DNA from 4 places in the Halobacillus ihumii genome. Region 3 is predicted to be linked to each of the others. Evidence: riboswitches for the same ligand, from Rfam matches in the RefSeq annotation. Region 3 holds a riboswitch; each other region holds the start of a gene.
The links. Region 3 has a riboswitch for S-adenosylmethionine ahead of ssuE (NADPH-dependent FMN reductase). Riboswitches for the same ligand answer to the same signal wherever they lie in the genome.

Region 1: it holds a riboswitch for S-adenosylmethionine, as region 3 does, so the genes downstream of both, sfnG (dimethylsulfone monooxygenase SfnG) here and ssuE (NADPH-dependent FMN reductase) in region 3, are expected to answer to the same signal.
Region 2: it holds a riboswitch for S-adenosylmethionine, as region 3 does, so the genes downstream of both, G6R08_RS13245 (methionine ABC transporter ATP-binding protein) here and ssuE (NADPH-dependent FMN reductase) in region 3, are expected to answer to the same signal.
Region 4: it holds a riboswitch for S-adenosylmethionine, as region 3 does, so the genes downstream of both, metK (methionine adenosyltransferase) here and ssuE (NADPH-dependent FMN reductase) in region 3, are expected to answer to the same signal.

Annotation. Positions count from the first base shown of each region.
Region 1 is NZ_CACVAO010000001.1:2,437,411-2,439,612, reverse strand. It holds gene G6R08_RS12180 (NADPH-dependent FMN reductase) at 1-230, opposite strand, end outside; gene sfnG (dimethylsulfone monooxygenase SfnG) at 227-1,315, opposite strand; SAM riboswitch class I at 1,561-1,657, opposite strand; gene G6R08_RS12170 (DUF4064 domain-containing protein) at 1,820-2,202, opposite strand, start outside.
Region 2 is NZ_CACVAO010000001.1:2,646,885-2,649,086, forward strand. It holds gene G6R08_RS22480 (GntR family transcriptional regulator) at 170-361, shown strand; SAM riboswitch class I at 845-960, shown strand; gene G6R08_RS13245 (methionine ABC transporter ATP-binding protein) at 1,047-2,075, shown strand; gene G6R08_RS13250 (methionine ABC transporter permease) at 2,065-2,202, shown strand, end outside.
Region 3 is NZ_CACVAO010000001.1:3,071,375-3,073,576, reverse strand. It holds gene G6R08_RS15245 (Nramp family divalent metal transporter) at 1-91, opposite strand, end outside; gene G6R08_RS15240 (FadR/GntR family transcriptional regulator) at 130-825, opposite strand; SAM riboswitch class I at 1,033-1,142, shown strand; gene ssuE (NADPH-dependent FMN reductase) at 1,266-1,811, shown strand; gene G6R08_RS15230 (C45 family autoproteolytic acyltransferase/hydrolase) at 1,883-2,202, opposite strand, start outside.
Region 4 is NZ_CACVAO010000001.1:650,255-652,456, reverse strand. It holds gene pckA (phosphoenolpyruvate carboxykinase (ATP)) at 1-439, opposite strand, end outside; SAM riboswitch class I at 879-993, shown strand; gene metK (methionine adenosyltransferase) at 1,227-2,202, shown strand, end outside.

The DNA of each region.
Region 1 (2,202 bases), 630 kb from region 3:
CCAATGATCAGTGCATCAGCTTCAACAATTAAGTCTATGAGTGCTTTTGTATCTCCTTCATATAATGAGGGATCACGTCCATCACATAGCACCGTATCGTATTCACCGAGATGCACAAGCTCTGTTTCAGCATCAGGAAGAGCTTCTTTAGCCGCTTCAATAGCTTGTTTAACGGAAACCCACGTCTTCGAACTCAACGTCACACTTCCCGACAAGCCTAATACCTTCATGCCAGAACTCCTTCAGCTTTAAGCTTTGCTTCCTTCTCTTTCACAAGCGGAATCACTTCTTTTCCAAAGCGCTCAAGATCTTGTTCATAATGAAAGTGTGCGGTAAGAATCAGGTCCACCCCGATCTTCTTCAACTCGATGATTTGATTCGCTACCTGTTCAGCGGTACCAATCAATCCTGTCTTGAAGCCATCATTATATTGCACCAGATCTTCATAGCTGGAATCAGCCCACATGCCTTGCTTATCCTGTGTGGATTGCCCCGCTTCTTGTACAGATTGCTTAAATCCTTCAACAGCGTCCTCATCTGCAGCATGAACGATATCGTTCAACTGTTGATAGGCTTCCTCTTCAGAATCCCTCACAATCGCAAAACCATGTGCAGCGAATTTGACCTCGCGTCCTTCTTGTTGTGCCAGTTCACGTACCTCATCAATTTGCTTTTTAAATCCTTCTAGTGTATTTCCATTCATAAAGTAATAATCTGAGACACGCGCTGCCATCTGTTTAGCTGCTGAAGAATTCCCTCCTTGGAAAATCGGGAGATCGCCTCCTTGAACAGGTTTTGGTTTAGATGGTGCATCATTTATTTTGTAAAAGTCCCCGCTAAACGCAGCTTTTTCTTTTGTCCAGAATTCTCGCAGCACACGGATAAATTCTTCCGAACGGCGGTACCGTTCATCATGCTCTAGCCAAGGTTCACCGAATCCAGTAAATTCTTGTTTAAACCAGCCGCTCACTACATTAACAGCGGCTCTACCCTCGCTGATTTGATCCAGCGTCGACAACATTTTCGCATACACGGCCGGATGCCATAAACCAGGATGAACTGCAGAGATCAGCTGTAAACGATCTGTAACGGCTGCCAGCGCTGAAGCTAATGTAATCGCCTCAAGCTGGTTTTCAGCTCCATAGCTTGCAAAAAACCTCGTCTGTAATAAAGCTAAATCATAGTTCGAATCCTCAGCAATTTGCGCATATCTTTTATTCGCCTCAAAACTCCAATCCGTTTGCTGAGGCAGCTTTGAAACCACTAACCCTCCACTTACATTTGGAACCCAATAAGCAAATTTTAAATTTCCCATAATTAAACCGTCTCCTCTCTTAAAGTAGACGGACACAATACGGCCATGATACATTAATAATAATGGTCGTAGATGTCCGTGTTTCCCTTAGGCGGGAAGGACTTAAATGATCAGCCCGGCAAAAGGTGTTGCAGCACCTTTTGCCTTTTTCATTCAATTAAAATTCAATTAAAAAACCCTTTCCTGCTTCACGAAGCAAGAAAGGGCGTATATAGCAGCGGGCAAATATCCGTACTAACACGACCTTCTTATCTTCGGATGCAATCCACTGAATTTGGCACCATGCAAACGCTGGTTGCCGAGACTTCATAGGGTCAGTCCCTCCGCCTCTCTTGATAAGAAGAAATCGTTATTTAATTGAATGATTAGACCCTATCATAATGTCTATATTATCTCCTGTCAATCCGCTTTTTAAATATTTACATAATTATTTACCATGAGAAATTGCTCTCCTATTCAGGAAGTTCGGCTAAGACCGACTCTCCGCAGTACAGGACCTATGCATTAGTAATTTACAGAAGAGCTCTCCTCTTCCAATGGCTTCTTCTCTTTCCTTGCTAAAGCAACTATTCCGGCAATTAGGAAAGCAAGTCCTCCGAACAATCCAAACCCGATTGTTCCAACAGTTGTAACGACAGCTGTAATGATCAGGATAATGCCGGCTGGTTTCGGCTTCTTATTTCCTTTAAGGAAAACAATAGCTAGGATTCCCAGGATAATCGCCACTAAAGCAGAAATGATGATCAACCAAGTCACAGAAGCTACACCTTCCATAATTTGATCAACAGAGAGTTGAGCTTGTTCGAGGTTGGGATCTGAATCCAACATACTCTGCATTTCTGCTCTCCATCCCTCATTATCCTGTATATTGAGGAAAACAAAGCTCA
Region 2 (2,202 bases), 420 kb from region 3:
CATTCATTTGAGCTTTCATTTTTGAGGGCTTTTTACCATTGTTTCTTTCTACATGGAAATGAAAGTATTATCCTTAGAGAGGAAAAGAAAAAAACCGTTTACAAATTAAGTTGTTTGTAGTACAACCCACTTAAATACAACGTATACAAAAGAAAGTGAGGTGAGAATAATGCGATTTCCAATTGACCGTCTGCCTTGTTCTTCGAAGGGAAAGGAGACTGCTAGTCAAATGCGATTTGAGATTATAGGGGGTGAATTGAAACCGGGTGAAACGGTTTCCGGAAATTATATTGCAAAAACATATAATGCTAGTCGGTCACCTGCAAGAGAGGCACTAGGCTTGTTATTTTTGACCACATAATGCTCACGTTAAAATCACATTTTATTCATTTTCTATATTTCTTAATTACTTTTTATTTTGTTTTAGAACGAAGGAAACCAACCGTAATAATTATCGTACGCTCGTAAACCCCCCGTTCTCCATAAAAGCTATATATCTCGATATGTATTCCCATAAAATAAATCCTCCGTTTCCCGGATCTCAAGTTGCTACAATCAATTTTCTTCTCTATCGAAAGTGGTGGGGGAGTTTGGTGTCAAAAAGATGTGACTTTTTAAAAGGTAACAAGAAAAGTAACGAGGAAAAACAACCTTACGAAGGTGTGCGAACGCACGTTCTATTTTAATAGTTTCAGTTTTAAAGATTCGCATTTAAATGGAGGGTGGAAAAGTCTCGAAAAACCTAATGATGTATGGGCGGCATGATGTAGGAAATACATGGATTGACAAAAGACTTTGTCTATATTATGATAATTCACATCATTTAAAAAATAATAAGCTTATCTTCTTATCTAGAGAGGTGGAGGGACTGGCCCTTTGAAACCTCGGCAGCGGGACTAATGAAGTTCATTAGAAACTGTGCCAATTCCAGCAGGTGCATGTGCACTTGAAAGATGAGGAGAGCCGGTTTTCTATTAAGTTTGAAAGCCCCTCTTCTAATTTTTCGAGAAGAGGGGCTTTTTCGTGTTAAATAAGGGGGATAAGAAATGATCCAGTTTGATGAGGTTTCGAAAGTTTATCAACATAATGGGAATGATTTGCGAGCAGTTGATCGAGTGAACCTAACCATTGATAAAGGTGAGATATTTGGGGTTATTGGGTTCAGCGGAGCTGGGAAAAGTACACTCGTTCGATTGGTAAACCTTTTAGAAAGACCTTCTGAAGGGAGTATATTAGTAGATGGTGAGGATTTGTCACAGTTATCAAAACCAGGTCTAAGGAAAGTGCGCAAGCGCATTGGGATGATTTTTCAACACTTCAACTTATTAGAATCTAAAACAGTTCTACATAATGTTGCTTTTCCTTTAATTATTTCAGGAACTCCGAAGAAAAAGGTTAAAGCTAGAGTTGAAGAGATATTGGAATTTGTAGGCCTTTCAGACAAGGCACATCAATATCCTGATGAATTATCTGGCGGCCAGAAACAACGAGTGGGTATCGCCCGTGCACTGGCTACTTCCCCTGATATTTTACTATGTGATGAAGCCACGTCAGCACTTGATCCAGAAACAACGAGGTCCATTCTTCAATTGCTTAAAAGAGTTCGAGATGAATATAACCTTACGATATTGATGATTACACATGAAATGAATGCGGTTCGCGAGGTTTGTGATCGCATTGCTGTCATGGAAAGTGGCCGTGTAATTGAGGAAGGTTCTATTTTTGACCTATTCTCTAATCCTCAACACCCAACGACTAAAAACTTTGTCAATTCAGTGATGGAAAGTGATATTCCGGCCTCTATACTTTCAGGAATTGAAGAGCGTGGTGGAGGACGACATGTCTATCGTGTAACTTTTGTAAAAGAAAAGGCCAGTCAGCCGATTTTTTCACAAGTCACTAAAAGTTATCAAGTAGAAGTAAATGTATTGTTTGGGCAAATTACCGAACTTCAAGGCATCCCATTTGGGCAGTTAGTTGTGGAATTGCAAGGCGATGATAAGGAGATCTTGAGAGCACTAGATTATATTCAACGAACAGTAACCGTACAGGAGGTAGAAGCCGATGCAGGTTGAGTTAGCAGAATTTTGGCCCCGGATTTTACAAGCAACTAGCGAAACTTTAATCATGGTAGGCATTTCGTTAGTTGCAGCAACACTTATTGGAGTTCCACTAGGAATTGCGCTCGTCGTTACACGACGA
Region 3 (2,202 bases):
GTCCTACTGTTTTTAACTTTCCCCCGATCGTCGTCGGAGCTTTAGGAACCTCTGTATGCATTTGCTCATGAGAATGTGCTTCAGAACTCACAATCATCCCTCCATTGTAATCGTTTTCAAAAAAATAAATTATAAGTACCGTTGTTTTACATTTTTAAGATGTTCTCTCATCGCTGCACTTGCAGAACTTGGTTCACCCTCTTGGATAGACTGAAAGATCGCCCTATGTTCCTGCAATATCTGTTCGCTTTGCCCCGGTATATCCAGGGATCGGGCTCGGCTGTCCTCTAGCCCAATTAACACCTGATCAGATACCATGTTCATGACTTGAGCCAGTAATTGATTTCTTGCGATCCTGGCAATGTACATGTGAAAAGCTAAATCCTCTTCGGCAGCCAAACTATTAGCTAGCACGGCCTGTTCGAGCTGAAGATAGAATTGTTCCAATCCTACAATATCCTGCTGATTTCTTCTATGTGCCGCGTAATAAGCAATATCCACTTCTACAGCCTGTCGCAATTCCATAAGCTCAACCATATTAGCCGACTGTCCACGAATAAGAGCCCGGAGTTTATTCATAATATCTTCGATCGTATTTTCTAAGAGATAAACACCACTGCCCTGCTTGATTTCAACGATGCCAGACGACTCCAGCACACTAAATGCTTCTTTCACAGATGTTCTGGATACAGACAACTTTGCAGCCAGCGTCCTCTCTGAAGGCATTTTCTCCCCAGGTACAACTTCCCCCCTTTTAATACACTTTTTAATTTGTTCTACGATCATATGATAGACGCGTTTTTTTCTGATAGGAGACTCCTTCATCTTCTCTACCCTTTCGAAAAAATTATTGAACAGACTAAGTGGATGGTCCAGTTTAGTTTACAAGGTTATTTTTCAGAATTCAATGATTATTTAGAACCTTTTCTAAACCCTTCGAAGAGTCGTACCAATGTCTGAATTTATTATTTTTTCCGATTATTCATTGACAATAGCTGTGTTTTCATATTACGATTAAACTCAAATTAAAAATTCTTATCCAGAGAAGCTGAGGGATCTGGCCCTGTGAAGCTTCAGCAACCTCTGACAACTGTCAGAAAGGTGCTCCGTCCAGCAAGATTTAAGATCTTGGGAGATAAGAGCGGATTTAACCGTCAAACCCTCTTTTCTCATTAACAGAAAAGAGGGTTTTTATATGTGTGATTAAGATTTTTTACATTTGGACGAAGTGCATTAAATGATTTTAACGGAAAGGAAGTTGTTATATGAGTGATATCGTATTGTTGTCAGGAAGTCCTTCAGAACAGTCAAGATCAGAAAAAGTTTTAGATTATCTAGACAGATTGGTCGTTGAGGAAGGGTTATCTACCACTAAAATTTCAGTCCGCAATGTTTCGCCTGAGGATCTATTTTATGCCCGTTTTGACAGTGAAGCGATTGAGGAAATTACGGAAACGATCCAGCAAGCAAAAGGAATCATCGTTGCTTCACCCGTGTATAAGGCCTCCTACTCTGGCATTCTTAAAGCACTCATCGATCTATTGCCACAGGATGTGTTAAAGGATACACCCGTTCTTCCCATTATGAGCGGCGGCAGCAAATCCCATTTACTCGCCATAGAATATGCACTTAAACCTTTGCTGGCTACGTTGAAGGGACAAAATCTAAAAGGTGTGTATTTACTGGACGATCAGATTGATAAATCCAGACCTTCCCATCCGATCACCGATATCGATTGTGAACAACGCTTGAAGAAACAGCTCGTTTACTTTCTTCAAATTATTCAAAAACAAGTTCCGCTAATGTTATAAGCACCTCAAAGCAGGAGGCACGTTCATTGGCTTATGAACGTGCCCCCTTCTTTTTTATAAAATTAACTCGGTTATTTTCTTCCTGTCCAATACGCCCCTTCATCAAGATGAGCAAACGGAATATCGGTATCCACTTCACCATGAATCCGTTCTAACTGAAGATCTTCCCCATCAAGCCACTTGGCGAAATCAAATTCCATCGGCTCCGCGTCTCCACCAAGCGCGAACCAGGTTTTCATTTCTTTAGGCAAGTAACCTGATGTATGAATGGTTCCTGCCCAATTCCTGTATTGTTTTGAGAATACGCCTTTATCTGTATCATTCATTAACCGGAATGCATCATAAGCCCCGGCTAGATGATCGCGCTGGCTGTTCATCGCGTCCATCCGCT
Region 4 (2,202 bases), 2.4 Mb from region 3:
AGAGCTCTTGATCAGTTGGGCGGATAAACATTTGGCGGGCAAATAAATTATGCCATGCGAATTCATTGATGACTTGAATAGGCAGTTGGCTTTTCTTGTCTGCTCCTGCGTAGCCTTTAAAAACAAATACTTCTTCACGCTCTTTTAAATGATCCAACACTTTATGGTATAAATGAACGAATGTGCTCTCATCTATAGGCTGATTGGTGCTTCCCCAGTTGACGTTGGGTTCTGACTCATGATCTTTTACGATAAATTTATCCTTTGGAGATCGGCCAGTATAGGTGCCTGTAGTAGCTAGAACAGCCCCACGATCCGTTAACGATCCTTCTTTTTTGGAAAGTATTTTTTCTACAAGTTGTGGTACAGACAAATGATGGAGGACATGCTCTTGCGCTAAAAGTTGGTTTAAATCTGATAGTTGGTTAATGGCACTCATATGTGTCAACCCGCCTTTACTTTAAAATTAATAAAAAGCATAAATTACTTTAAGTTATTGCTTTAAGTTGATTAATAGTATAACACATTCATTTTAATAATCCATACTAATAATGAAAATGCTTTCAATTTATTTTACTATAAAATTTTGTATCACGCATTCGATAACTTTGAACAATCCAAGCTGTTATTTGTGGGGGTTTACCCCTAGTTCATTCGTTTCCTATTGCATTTAGCAATAATGGTCAAACTAGTCTCTGTTTTTTTGTAAATCGGAGAATCCATCTTTTTACCGGAAATGTAAAGAGCTCCTTATTCCAGATATATGAGCTAACTATATAATAGCGATATTTACGTAGAAAAGCAGACCGTTTCTTAAAGCATAGTAAACGGATTGACATTAAATGAGGTTTTCGGTACGATTATCTCGAACGGATACTCTCTTATCCAGAGTTGGTGGAGGGACAGGCCCTGAGAAACCCGGCAACCGTCAGATAGCTGCTGACATGGTGCTAACCTGAAGCAAGGCAATTGTTATGCCTTGGACGATAAGAGCGAAAGGAAACGATGCCTTTCCTCTGAACGAAGGAAGGGTTTTTTCTTTTATTGGGAAAAGGTTCAGCACAATTTCTGATGATGTTCATATTCATATGTACATATAACGTGAAATGTGCAATAGCCATAAAAACGATTGTAAGGAAACCATAGGAATCTAGAGAGGTTTCTAATGATACTGGTAAAGAGTTCCGTCTAATCTATGTATTTAACAGAAGGAGGAGTTTAGCAGAATGCCAGCCAATCGCCGGTTATTCACATCTGAATCTGTAACAGAAGGTCATCCTGATAAAATCTGTGACCAGATTTCTGATGCGATTCTAGACGAAATTTTAAAAAATGATCCGAACGCACGTGTTGCGTGTGAAACAACTGTTACGACAGGACTTGTCCTCGTTTCAGGTGAGATCAGTACAAATACGTATGTAGATATCCCTGCTATTGTACGTCAAACGATTAAAGATATCGGCTATACAAGAGCGAAGTATGGATTTGACGCTGATACATGTGCTGTATTAACGGCTATAGATGAACAATCTCCGGACATTGCAGGCGGAGTAGATGTAGCGCTAGAGTCAAGAGAGGGTCAAATGAGCGATCAAGAAATCGAGTCTATTGGTGCAGGAGACCAAGGTCTAATGTTTGGTTTTGCAAATAACGAAACGGCTGAACTAATGCCTTTGCCGATATCACTTGCTCATAAGTTATCGAAGCGTCTTTCAGATATGCGCAATGATGGTACTCTCGGTTATTTGCGTCCAGATGGGAAGACTCAGGTAACGATTGAGTATGATGAACATGATCAGCCTGTTCGAGTCGATACGATTGTTATCTCTACACAGCATGCCGAAGAAATAACACTTGAACAAATTCAAAGAGATTTGAAAGATAAAGTTATTCAGCCTGTTGTCCCGTCAGAACTTATTGATGAGGAGACCAAGTATTTTATTAATCCTACTGGAAGGTTTGTCATTGGCGGCCCACAAGGTGATGCCGGGTTAACAGGTAGAAAGATTATTGTTGACACATATGGCGGATATGCTCGCCATGGGGGAGGAGCCTTTAGCGGTAAAGATGCTACTAAAGTAGACCGATCTGGGGCCTATGCTGCCCGCTATGTTGCGAAAAACATTGTAGCTGCAGGCTTAGCTGATTCCTGTGAAGTTCAATTGGCGTATGCCATTGGCGTAGCGCAGCCAGTTTCGATCT